3 regions of the Serratia sp. Nf2 genome follow, and region 3 is predicted to be linked to each of the others. Evidence: predicted binding sites of a transcription regulator. Region 3 holds the regulator's gene; each other region holds the start of a gene.
The links. Region 3 encodes CRP, which controls carbon source genes, mostly activating them, when cyclic AMP is high. Its sites were predicted from a motif close to ATGTGANNNNNNTCACAT; they were not measured.

Region 1 (6,344 bases), on a different contig from region 3:
ATCATCCGGCTGGTGCTGAACAATTGGATGTCGCTCACCGGCGGGCCGAACGGCGTCTCGGTGCCGGCGCCGACGGTGTTCGGCCTGGAGTTCGGCCGGCGTGCCAAAGACGGCGGGGTGCCGATCCACGAGTTTCTCGGCATCGATTACAACCCCAACCTCAAGTTCATTTTCATCTACGCGGTGCTGTTTTTGGTGGTGCTGCTGGTGCTGTACATCAAGCACCGGCTGACGCGCATGCCGATCGGCCGCGCCTGGGAGGCGCTGCGCGAGGATGAGATCGCCTGCCGCTCTCTCGGGCTCAATCACGTGCTGGTGAAGCTGTCGGCGTTTATGCTGGGTGCCTCCACCGCCGGGCTGGCGGGGGTGTTTTTCGCCACCTATCAGGGCTTCGTCAACCCGACCTCGTTCACCTTCTTCGAGTCGGCGCTGATCCTGGCGATCGTGGTGCTGGGCGGCATGGGCTCCACCCTCGGCGTGGTGCTGGCGGCCTTCGTGCTGACGGTGGCGCCGGAGCTGCTGCGCAGTTTCGCCGAATACCGGGTGCTGCTGTTCGGCGTGCTGATGGTGGCGATGATGATCTGGCGGCCGCGCGGGCTGGTGCGCATCAGCCGCGCCAGCTTCGCCGAACGCAAGGGGGTGGCGCCATGAGCGACGCCATTTTGCGGGTGGAGCACCTGATGATGCGCTTTGGCGGCATCAAGGCGCTGAACGACGTCAATCTGGAGGTGGAACGCGGCTCCATCACCGCCCTGATTGGCCCCAACGGCGCCGGCAAGACCACAGTGTTCAACTGCCTGACCGGCTTTTACCGCGCCAGCGGCGGTGCGATCCTGCTCAATACCCATAAGCGGCCGACCGACGTGATCCAGGTGCTGGGGCAGAAGTTTCGCGCCGGCGACTGGATACGCCCGAAGCGGCTCGGCTCGCGCCTCTATTACAAGATGTTCGGCGGCACCCACCTGGTCAACCGCGCCGGGCTGGCGCGCACTTTCCAGAATATCCGCCTGTTCCGCGAAATGTCGGTGGTGGAGAACCTGCTGGTGGCGCAGCACATGCAGAGCAACCGCAACCTGATCGCCGGGGTGCTGAACACGCCGGGCTACCGCCGGGCGGAGAGCGCCGCGCTGGATCACGCCTTCTACTGGCTGGAGGTGGTGGATCTGGTGGACTGCGCCAACCGGCTGGCGGGGGAAATGTCCTACGGCCAACAGCGGCGGCTGGAGATCGCGCGCGCCATGTGCACCGCGCCGGAGATGATCTGTCTCGACGAGCCGGCCGCCGGGCTGAACCCAGTGGAAACGGCGACGCTGAGCCGTATCATCCGCTTCCTGCGCCAGCATCACGGCATCACGGTGCTGCTGATCGAGCATGACATGGGCATGGTGATGGAGATCTCCGATCGGGTGATCGTGCTCGATCACGGGGACGTGATCGCCCGCGGCACGCCGCAGGAGATCCAGCACAACGAGGCGGTGATCGCCGCCTACCTGGGCGCGGACGAAGAGGAGCTGGCGGGATGAGCGAAGCGATGCTGGAATTTCGCGAAGTGGATGTGTTTTATGGGCCGATCCAGGCGCTGCGCAAGGTGTCGCTGCAGGTCAACGCCGGGGAGACGGTGGCGCTGATCGGCGCCAATGGCGCGGGCAAATCCACGCTGTTGATGTCAATCTTCGGCCAGCCGCGCATCGCCGGCGGGCAGATCCTGTTTGGCGGCGAGGACATCAGCCGCCGCTCCACGCACTACGTGGCGGCCGGCGGCATCGCGCAGGCGCCGGAAGGGCGGCGCATTTTCCCGGACATGAGCGTGGAGGAGAACCTGCTGATGGGCACCATCACCGTCGGCAACCGCTATCTGGCGGAGGATTTGCCGCGTATGTTCGAGCTGTTTCCGCGTCTCAAGGAGCGGCGCAACCAGCGGGCGATGACCCTGTCCGGCGGCGAGCAGCAGATGCTGGCGATCGCCCGCGCGCTGATGAGCCGGCCGAAGCTGCTGCTGTTGGACGAACCGAGCCTGGGGCTGGCGCCGATCGTGGTGCGGCAGATCTTCGGCGTGCTGCGCGAGCTGACCCGCAGCGGCATGACGCTGTTTCTGGTGGAGCAGAACGCCAACCACGCGCTGAAGCTGTCCGATCGCGGCTATGTGATGGTCAACGGCCAGATCCGCCTCACCGGCAGCGGACCGGAGCTGTTGAACGATCCGGCGGTGAGAAAGGCCTATCTGGGCGGTGGCTGAGCGCCGCCCTTTGGGCAGGGAGGCCCGCGTTCATCCCTCGGCGGCGCTTCGATCTTGATCATCGTAGCGTGAGCGGGCCGCCCTGAAGGCATCGGCGGAGGCGATAATCCACGACCAGAGTGGCAGCATGTTGAGCAGCATCTCTTCCCCCGCGTCGGTGATGGTGTAAACCACGCGGGGCAGCTTTTCCTGATAATCGCAGCGCGATATCAACCCGTCCCGCTCGAGATGGCGCAGCGTCCGCGTCAGCATTCTCTGCGTCACGCCCGCTAATTGGCGGCCTATCTCGCCGTGGCGCAGCGGCCCGTGGGTGCCCAGGATATGCAATACCCCCAGCGACCAACGGTTGCCCGCATGTGCGAGGATCTCACGCTTCAACCCTTCATCGTCGTTGCTCAATTCTTCACAGAACGCCTGCGAAAATTGCAGCAGCGCTTCCCGATCGTTCGTCATATTCCTCTCCGGTATCACGCGTGTACCTAATTGAACCCGTTTTTGTCAGCTGTCAGGATGGCGCAGTGTTAAGACAGGAGGCAAGAATGAAATCCACAAATCCATCCATCAATACCGTGCTGATACTCGGCGCCGGTGAACTGGGGCTGCCGGTATTGCGCGCGATGAGCCGGCAGGCCCGGTTACACCACGCTTTAAACATCAGCGTGCTGCTGCGGCCGGAGGCCGCCCGCGCCGTGAGCGGCCCGCATCGTGCGCGGCGGGATGCGCTGACGCGGCTCGGCATCGCCGTGGTGGAAGGCGACCTGCAGCAAAACAGCGTGGATGAGCTGAGCGCGCTGCTGCGTGGCTTTGACGCGGTGATCAACTGCAGCGGCTTTGTCGGCGGGGCGGGCACGCAGATAAAGATCACCCAGGCCGCTTTGCAGGCGGGCGTGGCGCGTTATTTCCCGTGGCAGTTCGGCGTGGACTACGATGTTGTCGGCAAAGGCAGCGGGCAACAGGTGTGGGATGAACAGCTCGAGGTGCGCCACCTGCTGCGTGCGCAGAAGGCGACGGCGTGGGTGATTGTTTCCACGGGCATTTTCACCAGCTACCTGTTTGACTCGGGTTTTGGCGTGGTGGACGCGGCCACCAAAACGGTGCGCGCGCTGGGCGACTGGCGCTACGCGGTGACGCTGACCACCCCCGAGGACATTGGCCGGCTGACGGCCGCGATTTTTTTCCATCGGCCCGCGTTTCGCAACCAGGTGGTCTATATCGCCGGGGACACGCTGACCTACCGCGAGCTTGCCGATGTCATGCAGGCGCACTGGGGCGTTGAGGTCAACAGAGTCCTGTTGGACAACGAGCGGCTGCAGGAGGAGGTGCGGAACCATCCGCGTGACGTCGGCGCCAAATACCGGCTGGCTTTCGCCCGGCCCGACGGCGTGGCCTGGGATAAGGCGAAAACCTTCAATGCGCGCCAGGGCATAGCCACCACCACCGCCGAGCAGTGGCTGGCGCAGCAATGCCCGACCTCTCAGGACGGTTAGTCGCCTGAGCGCCGGACTCAGAAATGGCGCTGCATCCAGCGCACGTTCAGCCGCACCAGGGCGACGATGGCGCTGGAGAGCAGCCGCAGCCCGGCGGGCATGTCGCGGCGGCGGATGTCCAGCAGCAGCACGGTGCGCACCTGCGCGCTGTCGTTCCACACCTCGTGTTCGAAGGTATCGTCCCACAGCATGAACTCCCCCTCGTGCAGCCGGTATTCGCGGCCGTCCACTTTCAGCACCGCCGCCGGCACCCCGTCGGCGCGTTTGGGCATGTCCAGCACCAGATAGCCGCGCAGAATGCCGCGGAACGGCCCGCGGTGGGGCGGCACCTGTTTACCGGGCGCCAGGAAGGAGAGCGAGGCGGACAGCACGTCCGGCGACGAGGCGATCAGCGCCGCCAGCGTCGGGCAGCGCGCCAGGTTGCGGGCGATCGGCTGGCCGTAGGCCTTCATGATGAACATGCGCCAGTCGCGCGCGTCGTTGGCGGAGATCGATTCCTGCTGGATCATGATCTCGTGAAAACGGGGAATATTGTGCAGATCGTGGGCGACGGTCAGCGCCTCTTCGCGGATCTGCCGCCATTGGGCGGTGAAACGCTCGGCGTCGGGGAACAGCGCGGCGCTGTCGAGCACCGGCTTGCCCTGAATGCGGCGATCGTAAACATTGCGCAATGCGAGCACGGACCAATCATAAATCGCGGACATAATGACCTCGCCTCAGAAAACGCCAAATGGACACTGCGCGCGGTTCTTCGGCGCGGCGCGTCGTCTGCGGCGGCCGGGGGGGAAGAGCGGCAGGAAAAATTGGTACGCTTCAAGAGATTAGCACAGCATTTGTGCAACCGTGTGTCTGCGAATGTGTCGAAATGCGGCGAAAAAAACCACACAATTAAAGTGTGACGCGTATCGCATTTAGCGGGCCGGTTGGTTAAAATATCGCGACTTGCCCGCACCTGTCCGGATTTTGTTTACCATGGAACACGCTGCCGTTTCGCGCTCAACCGCCTGGTTGCGCGTGGTTATCCTCGCCGTCTCGGCCTTTATCTTCAACACCACCGAATTTATTCCGGTTGGTCTGCTGAGCGACATTGCTGCCAGCTTCTCGATGCAAACCGAACAGGTCGGCCTGATCATCACCATCTACGCCTGGATCGTCGCCGCCGCCTCATTGGCGTGCATGCTGCTGACCAGCAAAATCGAGCGCCGCAAGCTGCTGATCGGCGTGTTCATGCTGTTTATCGCCAGCCACGTGCTGACCGCCGTGGCCTGGAACTTCACCACGCTGGTCATTTCGCGCGCCGGCGTGGCGCTGGCGCACTCGGTGTTCTGGTCGATCACCGCCTCGCTGGCGATCCGCGTGGCGCCGCCGGGCAAGAAAGCCCAGGCGCTGAGCCTGCTGGCGGGCGGCACCGCGCTGGCGATGGTGCTCGGGTTGCCGCTCGGGCGGGTGGTGGGGCAGCTGCTCGGCTGGCGCATGACCTTTATCGGCATCGCGGTGTGCGCCACCCTGGCGCTGGTGTTGCTGTGGCGCCTGCTGCCGGTGCTGAAAAGCGAGCACTCCGGTTCGCTGGCCAGCGTGCCGCTGCTGTTCAAACGCCCGGCGCTGCTGGCGCTGTACATGCTGACCGTCATCGTGGTGACGGCGCACTTCACCGCCTACAGCTATATCGAGCCGTTTATCCAGACCGTGGCCGGGCTGTCGGAGAACTTCACCACGCTGATGCTGCTGTTATTCGGCGCCGCCGGCATCGTTGGCAGCCTGCTGTTCAGCCGTTACAGCGAACGTTTTCCTTCCGGCTTCTTTATCGGCGCCATCGCGCTGCTGGCCTTGAGCCTGCTGCTGCTGCTGCCGGCCGCCGGCAGCGAAAGCCACCTGACGGTGCTGTGCATCTTCTGGGGCATGGCGATCATGGCCATCGGCCTGTCGATGCAGGCCAAAGTGCTGAGCCTGGCGCCGGACGCCACCGACGTGGCGATGGCGATCTTCTCCGGCCTGTACAACTTCGGCATCGGCAGCGGTGCGCTGCTGGGCAACCAGGTGAGCCTGCATCTTGGGATGGGCAACATCGGCTTCGTCGCCGCGCCGCTGGCGCTGATCGCCCTCGGTTGGTGCCTGCTGAGCGTCTACCGCAGCGAACGGCTGCAGCAGCACCCCAGCCGTTAAGCCGCCGATTCGGGATGCCGCTGCGGCATCCCGCGTTGCATTTTCCTGCTATAAAACAGGCTGCTGCAGCGTTTTATGCTTAACTTTTTTTCATAGTCTGCTAATTAAAAATTTAACTCCGACGCCGCTTCGCTAGCATAGAAAGTCATCAAAAATGTTAATGCGAGGTTAACGGTGAGTGACTCTGTAGCGGCGTCGCCGATCCATGCGCGGGATTTGGCGGCCAGAATCGACGCCTTGCCCGCGTCGGCCGGTCTGTGGCGCTTTATCATTCTGCTGTCGCTGGGCGGCTTTTTCGAACTCTACGATCTGTTCCAGACCGGCTATATCAGCACCGGCCTTATCGCCGACGGCATTTTCCACACCGGCGCACAGGGCGTCTTCGGCGTGTCGGACCAGGCGGCCTTCGCCTCCGCCACCTTTCTTGGCCTGTTCGTCGGCGCCAGCTTGCTGAGCCC
Region 2 (6,344 bases), on a different contig from region 3:
CGCTATTGCGACCGCAAGACTGCAATCGCCCTTATTCTCTAAATTTAGACCCAATGGATTTCAAGTTGTAGCCAGGCGGCTAGCGCGTGTATCTCCAGGAGCTTACTCAAGTAAGTGACTGGGGTGCACGCGTGCAGCCAACAACGCTACGGCTTGAAAGACGAGGGTCATCACGCTTGAGTGATGCGCTTATACACCACCGGCGTCGCCTCCGGCGCCTTGTCGCTCAGCGTCATTGCGCTGCGCACCGCATCGGCCGCCTGCTGCCAGCTCTCTTCATCGTTGGCGTGGATCATCGCCAGCGGCTGCTGGGCATCCACTTTATCGCCCAGGCGCGCCACCTCGGTCAGGCCAACGCTGTAGTCGATGGCGTCGCTCGCCCGACGACGGCCGCCGCCCAGCGACACCACCGCCATGCCCAGCGCGCGGGTATCCATGGCGCTGATGATGCCCGACTTTTCAGCATACACCGGCTTGCTCAGCGTTGCCGCCGGCAGATAGCTATCGTAGCGTTCGACGAAGTCTATCGGCCCCTGCTGCGCCGCCACCATGCGGCCAAACACCTCCGCCGCCTTGCCGTTGTCCAGCACCGCCTGCAGTTTGGCGCGCGCATCGGCCTCGTCTTGCGCCAGGCCGCCGGACAGCAGCATTTCCACGCACAGCGCCAGCGTCACTTCCAGCAGGCGCGGGTTGCGGTATTCGCCGGTCAGGAAGCGCACCGCTTCGCGCACTTCCACCGCGTTGCCGGCGCTGGAGGCCAGCACCTGGTTCATGTCGGTCAGCAGCGCGGTGGTCTTGCAGCCCGCGCCGTTGGCCACGCCGACGATCGCCTGCGCCAAGTCTTGCGACAGCGCATAGGTCGGCATAAAGGCGCCGGAGCCGACCTTCACGTCCATCACCAGCGCATCCAGCCCTTCCGCCAGCTTCTTGGCCAGAATGGAGGCGGTGATCAGCGGGATCGAATCCACGGTGGCGGTAATGTCGCGAGTGGCGTAGAAACGTTTGTCCGCCGGCGCCAGCGAACTGGTCTGGCCGATGATCGCCACGCCGACGTCCTGAATGATTTTGCGGAAGGCGTTATCGTCCGGGAAAATATTGAAGCCCGGAATGGCTTCCAACTTGTCCAGCGTGCCGCCGGTATGCCCCAGGCCACGGCCGGAGATCATCGGCACATAGCCGCCGCAGGCCGCCACCATCGGGCCAAGCATCAGCGAGGTCACGTCGCCCACGCCGCCGGTCGAATGCTTGTCGACGATCGGGCCATTCAGCGCCAGACTCTTCCAATCCAGCACGGTGCCGGAATCGCGCATCGCCATGGTGAGCGCCACGCGCTCCGGCATGCTCATGTCATGGAAGTAAATGGTCATCGCCAGCGCGGCGATCTGCCCTTCCGACACCACGTTGTCGCGAATGCCGTTGATGAAAAAGCGGATTTCCGCTTCGCTTAACGGCTGGCCGTCGCGTTTCTTACGAATAATTTCTTGAGCCAGGAACAAGGCATCCCCCTGTGTCGCCGAGAATCGGTGTAGACGGGCGCGCCTGGCGCCCGCCAACGAAATCGATCAGTAGCCGCCGCCGGCGGTCTGGGTCTGGTGGCCCAGCGCGGTCAGCAAGCTGGCCAGCAGGCTGGAAGCGCCAAAGCGGAAATGCCGCGCGTCGGCCCAGCCTTCGCCCAGAATACGATCGGCAAGTTGCAGATAATGCAGCGCATCCTCTGCGGTGCGCACGCCGCCGGCCGGCTTGAAGCCCACCGTCTTCGCCACGCCCAGATCGCGGATCACCGACATCATCAGCTCGGCGCTTTCCAGCGTGGCGTTGACCGGCACCTTGCCGGTGGAGGTCTTGATAAAGTCCGCCCCGGCCTTGATGGCGATCTCGGACGCCTTGCGGATCAGGTCGGCCTGCTTCAGCTCACCGGTTTCGATGATCACTTTCAGCAGCACGTTGGCCGCCTGACAAGCCTGCTTGCACTGTTTCACCAGCTCGAAGCCGACCTGTTCGTTGCCGGCGATCAGCGCGCGGTAAGGGAACACCACGTCCACTTCATCCGCGCCATAGGCGATGGCCGCGCGGGTTTCCGCCAACGCGATGTCGATATCGTCGTTGCCATGCGGGAAGTTGGTCACGGTGGCGATACGGATATCCGGCGTGCCTTGCTCACGCAGCGCCTTGCGCGCTACCGGGATAAAACGCGGGTAAATGCAGATGGCCGCCGTGTGGCCGGCCGGGCTGTTGGCCTGACGACAGAGGGCGATCACTTTCTCGTCGGTGTCATCATCATTCAGCGTGGTTAAATCCATCAGGTTCAGCGCACGTTGCGCTGCTGCGGTTAATTCGGTCATAAAACTCTCCAACTGAGTACCTGGATGTTGGCGAGCGGACTTGGTTCCATGAAGATAGCGCAGGGGAACGGCGTTCCCGCGGCGGCAACTGAGATCCTTCTCACCGCACATGGCCACCCGCCTTGCGGCCGGCCAGTAATAGCTATTTGAACACGAATGCCGAGGGCGATTCGCGTTCATCGTCACACTATATGAAATAGCACTGTAACAGACCGGAATTATATGTGAAGAGCATCACAAAATAACGCGATATCGTTCACAAATTCGCTAAAGAAGCGGCTGAAGATCGCGGGTGCGGCAAGCACCCGCGTTGCTTAGAGTATAGGCGGAGTCCCGCGATCGGTCGCGCCGTCGCGGGCTCCGGGATGGCTTACAGCGCCAGGAAGAAACCGGCGATGGTGGCGCTCATCAGGTTGGACAGCGTGCCCGCCGCCACGGCCTTCAGACCAAAACGCGCGATGTCGTGGCGACGGTTGGGCGCCATGCTGCCCAGACCGCCCAGCAGGATCGCCACCGAGGAGAGGTTGGCGAAGCCGCACAGCGCGAAGGAGATGATCGCCTTGGTGTGGGCCGACAGCACCTGCAGGCCTTCCGCCGCCACCACGTCGTCCGGGCGCAGATAGGCGCCGAAGTTCATGTAGGCGACGAACTCGTTGACGATGATCTTCTGGCCGATGAACGAACCGGCGGTCATCGCCTCGCTCCACGGCACGCCGATCAGGAAGGCGATCGGCGAGAACACCCAGCCGAGGATCAGTTCAAGCGACAGCTGCGGGTAATCGAACCAACCGCCGATGCCACCGAGAATGCCGTTGAGCAGGGCGATCAGCGCGATAAACGCCAGCAGCATCGCACCGACGTTCAGCGCCAGCTGCATGCCGGAAGCCGCGCCGGAAGCCGCCGCGTCGATCACGTTGGCCGGACGCTCTTCTTCGGCGATCAGTTTCATCGCATCGTCTTTATCGTGGGTCTGCTCGGTTTCCGGCACCATCAGCTTGGCGAACAGCAGCCCGCCCGGCGCGGCCATGAAGGACGCGGCGATCAGGTATTCCAGCGGCACGCCCATCTGCGCGTACCCCGCCAGCACCGAACCGGCTACCGAGGCCAGGCCGCCGCACATCACGGCGAACAGCTCTGACTGGCTCATGGTGGCGATATACGGGCGCACCACCAGCGGCGCTTCGGTCTGGCCAACGAAAATGTTGGCGGTCGCCGACAGCGATTCGGTGCGCGAGGTGCCCAGCAGTTTGTGCAGGCCGCCGCCCAGCACGCGGATCACCAACTGCATGATGCCGAGGTAGTACAGCACCGCAATCAGCGAGGAGAAGAACACGATCACCGGCAGGACGCGCAGCGCGAACACGAAGCCGCCGCCGCCGAACACCTCGAACATCTTGTCGGACACCAGCCCGCCGAAAATGAACGAAATGCCCTGATTGCCGTAGGCGATAACGTTTGCCACACCGTTAGACATACTGCCGAGGATGCTGCGGCCCAGCGGCACGTACAGCACCAGCGCACCGATGCCGACCTGGATGATGAACGCCCACACGACGGTGCGCAGTTTGATGGCCCGGCGGTTGCTGGAGAGCAGCACCGCAATGGCGATCAGCACCGCCATGCCAACCAGACTCATGATGAGTTGCATGCAAAGTTTCCCTGTTGCAAAAAATAAAATACATCCCTGCTCATGAAGAGAGGTCTGCTATTGGAGAGTTTCGGGGGGGGATTATACTGAGCGAGGTCACCCTCGCACCGATTTATGTCACAAATGTATACAACGAGACGCAAATGAAAATCCTATAACGTGACACAAGTCACGTTATGTTGATCTCAATTCGGCATGACGAACAGCGTTTGGGTATTGCGTTGCAGGTGAGCGGCGATCTCATCGGCCGGTTCCGGCCGCAGCTCGCACAGCGTCTGAAACACCTCGGCGGCGCGTTCGGGGCGATTCGGCTGCCCCTGATAGCCGGCCAGCGGCATGTCCGGCGCATCGGTCTCCAACAGCAGCGCCTCGAGCGGCAGCTGCGCCATCACGCCGCGCGTTTTCTGCGCCCGCTCATAGGTGATGGTGCCGCCCACGCCGATGTAATAGCCGAGGCGGATAAACGCCTGCGCCTGCGACAGGCTACCGGCGAAGCCGTGCACCACGCCGCGACGCGGCAGCTGCATGCGCCGCAGCGCCGCAGCCAGCTGATCGTGGGTGCGGCGCGAATGCAGGATCACCGGCAGGTCATGCTGTTTCGCCAGCTTCAACTGGGCCAGTAGCACGCTGTGCTGGCGCTCGAACTGCGGGTTGTCCATATACAGATCGAGCCCAATCTCCCCTACCGCCACCAGCTTGCGCGGCCGCTCGGCCAGCAGCGCCGCCAACTGTTCCAGCTGCGGCTCATGATGCTGCGCGATATACAGCGGGTGCAGCCCCAGCGCGACGAACAGCGGTGCGTGATCCTGCGCCAGCCGCAGCACCCGGGCAAAGCGATCGGCGGTGACCGTCGGGACGATGATGCGCTGCACGCCGGCGCTTGCCGCCCGCGTCAGGCTCTCGGCCTCATGCCCGGTAAAGGGCGGAAAATCGAAATGGCAGTGGGTATCGGTAAAGGCGTAACTCACAGCGCGCCCCCTTCACCCGGCGGCAAATCGCCCGGCAGAATGATCTTCGGTGCCGCCACGGCGGCCTCCGGCTGCGCTGCCAGATCGGGCGGCATGACGATGTCAGTCACGATCGGCGAAGGCATTCTGACGTTCTCCGGCTGGATCAGGCGGCGCGACAGCGTTTTTTTCACCTTCATGCCGTCCGGCTCCGGCTGCGCCATCCACTGGCCGACGGTGGCCAGGAAGTAACGGCCGCAGCGGCGCCCCAGGTGATAATCCTGATTGAGCGACCCCAGTCGGCTGCCCAGCGCATTGCTGGCCAGCGGCTTCGGCGGAAAGATTTCGAAGATGCGCAGCTTGCCCGGCGGCTTCTCGATAAAACGCTGGATGCGGTGATAGCTTTGCTCGTGATGCTGCAGGATGCGCACCATCTGCTGCAGGCTGCTGTCGCTCAGCCAGTGCTCCATGCGCTTCATCCACTGCGGGGTGTAGTACATCTGCGAAGGCACGGTGCGGATCACCACGATGGTGTCGGCGCCGCGACGATAGGCCTCTTCCACCGGGATCGCATCGCTGATGCCGCCGTCCTGGTAGCTGATGCCGTCCAGCTCCACGCCCTGGCGATAAAAACCGGGAATGGCGCTGGATGCCTTGATGGCCGGCAGCCAGCGTTCGCGCTGCGCCGGCAGATAGGTCGGTTCGAAATCGTCGCTGCGACAGGCACACAGCAGGAACTCGCGTCCGTCGGTAAGATGCTGTTCCGCCACGTCCATCGCCAGCGGCATCTGTGCCGCCGCCGTATCAACCAGCCAATCGAGATCGATCAGATGCCCGCCGCGCACGAAGCGCAGCGGATTGAAGAATTGGGCCGAGGTGGTGTAACGGGTGATCACCCGGCGCGCGTAGCCCATCTGCCCGCAGATATAGGCAGACAGATTCTGGGCGCCGGCCGATGTGCCGATCATCAGGTCGAAAGGGTTAAAGCCCGCGCGCTGAAACTCGTCCAGCACGCCGGCGGTGAAAATGCCGCGCTGGCCGCCGCCTTCGCAGACCAGCGCCATCTTGCCTGGCCGAAAGGGTTTAGACGCCAGCGGTTCTATATTGCCGAGCGTGATGGGTATTCTGTATCCCAACTTGGCATCCTCAGTGAGACGTTTTCTCCGAGGATACCGCGTCTCGCTCTCTTCCGTAATCCTCTTGCAGCACACCGGCGAGGAAATCATTACTGCCGGCCAGCCAGGCGCAATCGCTGCCGGACCATTCGGCCAATGCCTGCCATACCTGGCCTTTCAGCTGTTTCCAGCGCCCGACGATGATGTCGCTGTTCATGGCCGGCCCTCCCCGACGTGAGAAAAGGAATTAAGCTTTGTTACAGTTTGCAGGAAAAAGCCGGCCGGCTAAGGG
Region 3 (6,344 bases):
CTAACACCTTTCGCCCTCTGACCGGGGCCAGTAACCCGCACCTGCAAACGCTGTTGCCGCGGTTGGTGCGCCGCCGCGTGTTATTGAAACCGCATTGGCAACGGCTGGAATTGCCCGACGGCGATTTCGTCGATCTCGCCTGGAGCGAAGATCCGGCGCAGGCGCGCGACAAACCGCGTGCGGTGCTGTTCCACGGCCTGGAAGGCAGCTTCTACAGCCCCTACGCGCATGGCCTGCTCAACGCCTGGCGTGAGCGTGGCTGGCTCGGCGTGGTGATGCACTTTCGCGGCTGCAGCGGCGTGCCCAACCGCAAGCAGCGCATCTACCACTCCGGTGAAACCGAAGATGCGCGCTTCTTCCTGCGCTGGCTACGTGACCGCTACGGCGAGGTGCCGACCGCGGCGGTAGGCGTTTCGCTCGGCGGCAACATGCTGGCCTGCTATCTGGCGCAGCAAGGCGCCGACAGCTTGCTGCAGGCGGCAGTGGTGGTCTCGGCGCCGCTGATGCTGGAGCCTTGCGCCTACCGCATGGAGCAAGGCTTCTCCCGCGTTTATCAGCGCTACCTGCTGGGGCAGCTGAAACAAAACGCCACCCGTAAGCTGTTGCACTACCCGGACACTCTGCCGCTCAAGCTGTCACAGCTGAACGGCTTGCGACGCATCCGCGAATTCGACGACGCCATCACCTCACGCATTCACGGCTTCAGCGACGCTATCGACTATTATCGCCGCTGCAGCGCCCTGCCGCTGTTGCCGGCTGTCCAGACGCCGCTGCTGATCATCCATGCGAAGGACGATCCCTTCATGACCCATGAGGTGATCCCCGACGTCGCCGGCCTGCCGCGCAATATTGAATATCAGTTGACCGAGTTCGGCGGCCACGTCGGCTTTGTCGGCGGCACGCTGAAAAAACCGCACATGTGGCTGGAGCATCGCATTCCGGCCTGGCTTTCCCCTTATCTGGACATCCCGACGTGATCATTCCCTGGCAAGAACTGGCAACCGACACCCTGAACAGCCTGATCGAATCCTTTGTGCTGCGCGAAGGCACCGATTACGGCGAGCACGAACGCTCGCTGGAACAGAAGGTGGAGGACGTGCGCCGCCAGCTGAAAAACGGCGAAGTGGTGCTGGTGTGGTCGGAACTGCACGAGAGCGTCAACATCATGCCGCGCGGCCAGTTCCGCGCCGGGCAGGAAGAAATTTAGTGGCGATCGGTTCTATGACTGACGGAAAAAATCAGGTAACAATGGGGCATTGCAAACCAGCGCGCGCCATTTTTTCCTGACATAGAGAGCGTCAACAAGAGCCACAATAATCCCCTGACCCCGGCGCATTCAACACGGAGTGACAACCACCATGTCTGCCAAACATCCCGTTATCGCGGTGACCGGTTCCAGCGGCGCCGGTACCACCACCACCAGCGTGGCGTTCCGCAAAATATTCCAACAGCTCAACATTCGCGCCGCCGAGTTGGAGGGTGACAGCTTCCACCGCTACACCCGGCCGGAAATGGACGCGGCGATCCGCAAGGCGCGCGATCTGGGCAGACACATCAGCTATTTCGGCCCCGAGGCCAACGACTTCGGCCTGCTGCAGCAGAGCTTTATCGACTACGGCAAGAACGGCACCGGCCGTTCGCGCAAGTATCTGCACACCTACGACGAAGCGGTGCCCTACAATCAGGTGCCGGGTACCTTCACCCCGTGGGAACCGCTGCCGGCGCCGACCGACGTGCTGTTTTACGAGGGGCTGCACGGCGGCGTGGTCACCGAGCACCACGACGTGGCAAACCACGTCGATCTGCTGGTCGGCGTGGTACCGATCGTCAACCTGGAGTGGATCCAGAAACTGATCCGCGATACCGGCGAGCGCGGTCACTCTCGCGAAGCGGTGATGGACTCGGTGGTGCGTTCGATGGAAGATTACATCAACTACATCACGCCGCAGTTCTCGCGCACCCACATCAACTTCCAGCGCGTGCCGACGGTGGACACCTCCAACCCGTTCGCCGCCAAGGCGATTCCCTCACTGGACGAAAGCTTCGTCGTGATCCACTTCCGCGGGCTGGATCAAATTGACTTCCCCTATTTGCTGGCGATGCTGCAGGGCTCGTTTATCTCGCACATCAATACGTTAGTGGTGCCGGGTGGCAAGATGGGGCTGGCGATGGAACTGATCATGGCGCCGCTGGTGCAGCGGCTGCTGGAAGGCAAGAAGATCGAATAAACGCGTTGAGCGCGGCGCCGGGCCGCGCTCCGTCTCGATTACGCCGGGTGGCGGATCTCGAAACTGTGGGTCACCGTGGCGGCCTTGTTAAGCATCAACGCCACCGAGCAGTATTTCTCTGCCGACAGGTTCACCGCACGCTCGACGATCTTGTCGGTCAGGTCCTGGCCGGTAACGATGAAATGCAGGTTGATATGGGTGAACAACCGCGGGGCTTCTTCACGGCGCTCGGAGGTCAGCTTCACCTCACAGTCGCGCACGTCGTTGCGCCCTTTTTGCAGGATGGACACCACGTCGATCGCGCTGCAGCCGCCCACCGACATCAGCACCATCTCCATCGGGCTGGGCGCTTTATCGCCGGCGTTGCCATCCATCAGCACCTGGTGGCCGGAGGCCGATTCACCCAAAAACGTTAACCCTTCCACCCATTTAACTCTTGCCTGCATTCTGGTCACTCCGGTTAATTTCTTAAAATCAGGGTACGCTTTCGCATAGAAACAGGCAACGTAACCTGATGCTAATCATGCTGAAGCGAGACAACACGAGACACCCGCCTTACTCTGTGCTACAAACAGAGCCGCAATAAATCTTTCCGGGACACTGAATTTCAGGGAAACGCCCAGAGAAAGGCTCCTTTACCGGTATGTTAACAGAATGTAGCTTGCAGCGCTTACGGCAAGTTAATATGCTAGAGCGACAGCGTATTTTTATGACACGCCTCAAAACTTGCCGGTAGCCCTCGCTCATGACTGCGGCTACAGGCGGGTTTTACAGGGAACTCTGACCCCTGTGACACAAGGCAGCGATAACAACAGAGGATAACAGCGAATGGTTCTCGGCAAACCGCAAACAGACCCTACTCTCGAATGGTTCCTGTCTCATTGCCATATCCACAAATATCCATCGAAGAGTACGCTGATTCACCAAGGTGAAAAGGCCGAAACGCTTTACTACATCGTGAAAGGCTCCGTCGCGGTGCTGATCAAGGATGAAGAAGGTAAAGAGATGATCCTGTCCTACCTCAACCAGGGGGATTTCATCGGCGAGCTCGGATTGTTCGAAGAAGGCCAGGAGCGCAGCGCCTGGGTTCGCGCGAAAACCGCCTGTGAAGTGGCCGAAATTTCCTACAAGAAATTCCGTCAGCTGATCCAGGTGAACCCGGACATCCTGATGCGTCTGTCCGCCCAAATGGCAAGCCGCCTGCAGGTCACTTCCGAAAAAGTGGGCAACCTCGCCTTCCTGGACGTGACCGGCCGCATCGCGCAAACCCTGCTGAATCTGGCGAAGCAACCCGACGCCATGACTCACCCGGACGGCATGCAGATCAAGATCACCCGTCAGGAGATCGGCCAGATCGTCGGCTGCTCGCGTGAAACCGTTGGCCGTATTCTGAAAATGCTGGAAGATCAAAACCTGATTTCCGCCCACGGCAAAACCATTGTCGTCTACGGCACCCGTTAATCCCTGAAGAAACGGCGCAATCTGCGCCGTTTTTTTGTCTGCTTTCTGCCATGTGGCGCCGCCTGATCTACCACCCGGAAATCAACTACGCACTGCGACAAACGCTGGTGTTGTGCCTGCCGGTGCTGTTCGGCCTGCTGATAGGCCAGCTACAGCTCGGCCTGATGTTCTCTCTGGTGCCCGCCTGCTGCAATATCGCCGGTCTGGACACACCGCATAAGCGCTTCTTTAAACGTCTGATCGTCGGCGGTTCGCTGTTCGCCTTCAGCAGCGTGCTGCTGCAACAGGCCATGTTGTGGCACGTGCCGCTGCCGGCGCTGATGCTGGGCCTGGCACTGCTGCTCGGCGTCACCGGTGAAATCAGCCCGCTGCACGCCCGGCTGTTGCCGGCGGCGCTGGTGGCCGCCATCTTCGCCCTCAGCACGGCCGGTACGGTGCCTCTCTGGCAGGCGCCGCTGCTGTACGCCATCGGCACCGCCTGGTACGGCTTATTCACTTGGTTCTGGTTCAAGCTGTGGAAAGAGCAGCCGATGCGCGAGACGCTCAGCCAGCTCTACCTGGAACTGGCGGACTATTTCGAAGCCAAATACTCGCTGCTGACCCAGCATATTGATCCGCAAACCGCGCTGCCGCCGCTGCTGGTGCGCCAGCAAAAGGTGATGGATCTGATCAGCCTTTTGTACCAACAGCTTAATTTCCTGCCGCACGCCAACAACCTCGAGCAAAAGCGCCTGCAGCGCGCCTTTCAGGTGGCGATGGATCTGCAGGAGCACATCACCGTCAGCCTGCATCTGCCGGAAGAGGTGCAAAAGCTGGTGGAGCAGAGCCAGGCCGAAGCGATCATTCGCCGCAATGCTCAGGTGATCGCCGGCCGGCTGCGCGTGGTGGCGCACGATATTCTCTACCATCAACATTCGAAGCGCTTCTCCATGACCCACGAGCTGGCGGCGCTGGAAAAAATGGCGGCGCAGCATCCCGATAACCCGGTCGGCCAGTTTTGTTATTACCACTTCAGCCGCATCGCCCGCCTGCTGCGTACCCAGCATCCGTTGTACCGCCGCGATCTGATGCCCGGCCAACACCGCCTGCCGTTTTGGCCGGCGCTGGCCAGCTACCTGTCGTTCAAATCCACCGCCCTGCGCAACGCCGCACGGCTGGGCGTGACGCTGGCGATCGGCAGCAGTCTGGGCGCGGTGTTTAACCTGCCGAAGCCTTACTGGATCCTGCTCACCATCATGCTGGTAAGCCAAAACGGGTATAACGCCACCCGGGTGCGCATTCAGCACCGTGCGCTGGGCACGATTGCCGGGCTATTGCTGGCGGCCGGGCTGCTGCAGCTGCAGTTGCCGGAAGGCGAAACGCTGAGCATCATGTTGGTGATCACGCTGCTGGCCTACCTGGTTTCGCGCAAGAACTACGGGCTGTCGGTGATTGGCTTTACGGTCACGGCGGTTTACACCCTGCAGCTGCTGGCGCTGAACGGCTCGCATTTTCTGGTGCCGCGCCTGATCGATACGCTGATCGGCTGCGTGCTGGCGTTCGGCGGCACCATTTGGCTGTGGCCGCAGTGGCAAAGCGGGCTGCTGCGCAAGAATGCCCATCAGGCGCTGGAGAACGATCAAGCCGCGCTGCGGCTGATGCTGAAGCAACCGGAACCGGACGCCACCGCGTTGGCCTATACTCGCATGCAGGTTAACCAGGCGCACAACGCGCTGTTCACCTCGCTCAATCAGGCGATGCAGGAGCCGGGGTTCGCGTCGAACTATCTGGCGGACATGCGGCTGTGGGTCACTCACAGCCAGTTCATCGTCGAACACCTGAACGCCATGACCATTCTGGCGCGCGAGCACTACATGCTGACGCCGAAACTGGCGGAAGCGTATCTGCAAACCTGTGAAATCGCGCTGCAAAGCTGCCAGCAGCGGTTGGAATACGACGGCCCGAGCAGCGGCAACAGCGGCATCATGCAGCCGCCGGATCTGCATCCGGACATGCCCGTCACCGAGATGGAGCGCCACCTGCGGCGCATTTTGTCGCACCTGAGCGTGATGCACACCATTTCGTCGCTGGCCTGGCGCCAGCGCCCGCACCACGGCATTTGGCTCAAGCGCAAACTGCGCGATCAATAAGGGCGCGGCATGCCGCGCCCCGTTATATGCCGCGCGGGCTTCAGGCGTTGATCACATCCTGCACCGCCAGCTCGAACAGCGCCATGCCGGCCTCGATATCCTGCAGCTCCACCACCAGCGACGGCGCGAAACGGATCACGTTCGGCCCGGCGTTGAGGATCATCAACCCACGCGCGGCGGCGGCGGTGAGGAAGTCGCGCGCTCTGCCGTGATAATGCGGCGTCAGCTCGGCGCCAATCAGTAACCCCATGCCGCGAATCGCGGTGAAAATACCGTATTTATCACCGATATGCTGCAAAGCCTGCACATACAGCGCATGACGCTGCTCGATGCCGCTCAGCACCTCCGGCGTATTGATCACGTCCAGCGCCGCCTCCGCCACCGCGCAGGCCAGCGGGTTGCCGCCGTAGGTGGTGCCGTGGGTGCCCACCTGCATCACCGACGCAATTTCTTCGGTTGTCAGCATGGCGCTGACCGGGAAACCGCCGCCCAGCGCCTTGGCGGTGGTGAGAATGTCCGGCGTCAC

Region 1: C9411_RS04370 (sugar transporter) is a predicted target of CRP. The motif match lies at 4,617-4,634, and genes of this name have one in related genera.
Region 2: deoC (deoxyribose-phosphate aldolase) is a predicted target of CRP. The motif match lies at 2,565-2,582, and genes of this name have one in related genera.

What each region holds. Positions count from the first base shown of each region.
Region 1 covers NZ_PYTW01000001.1:914,543-920,886, reverse strand. Annotated here, with positions in the region: gene livM (high-affinity branched-chain amino acid ABC transporter permease LivM) at 1-651, shown strand, start outside; gene C9411_RS04395 (ABC transporter ATP-binding protein) at 648-1,523, shown strand; gene C9411_RS04390 (ABC transporter ATP-binding protein) at 1,520-2,236, shown strand; gene C9411_RS04385 (helix-turn-helix domain-containing protein) at 2,267-2,689, opposite strand; gene C9411_RS04380 (aromatic alcohol reductase) at 2,776-3,723, shown strand; gene C9411_RS04375 (aspartyl/asparaginyl beta-hydroxylase domain-containing protein) at 3,741-4,427, opposite strand; gene C9411_RS04370 (sugar transporter) at 4,696-5,886, shown strand; gene C9411_RS04365 (MFS transporter) at 6,061-6,344, shown strand, end outside.
Region 2 covers NZ_PYTW01000002.1:347,642-353,985, reverse strand. Annotated here, with positions in the region: gene deoA (thymidine phosphorylase) at 171-1,496, opposite strand; gene deoC (deoxyribose-phosphate aldolase) at 1,563-2,342, opposite strand; gene C9411_RS06720 (NupC/NupG family nucleoside CNT transporter) at 2,713-3,990, opposite strand; gene C9411_RS06715 (TatD family hydrolase) at 4,176-4,958, opposite strand; gene C9411_RS06710 (patatin family protein) at 4,955-6,073, opposite strand; gene C9411_RS06705 (hypothetical protein) at 6,084-6,269, opposite strand; gene C9411_RS06700 (DUF1328 domain-containing protein) at 6,338-6,344, opposite strand, start outside.
Region 3 covers NZ_PYTW01000012.1:21,386-27,729, forward strand. Annotated here, with positions in the region: gene C9411_RS22440 (hydrolase) at 1-977, shown strand, start outside; gene C9411_RS22445 (YheU family protein) at 974-1,207, shown strand; gene C9411_RS22450 (phosphoribulokinase) at 1,359-2,228, shown strand; gene C9411_RS22455 (OsmC family protein) at 2,267-2,674, opposite strand; gene crp (cAMP-activated global transcriptional regulator CRP) at 3,057-3,689, shown strand; gene C9411_RS22465 (YccS/YhfK family putative transporter) at 3,740-5,818, shown strand; gene C9411_RS22470 (aspartate aminotransferase family protein) at 5,859-6,344, opposite strand, start outside.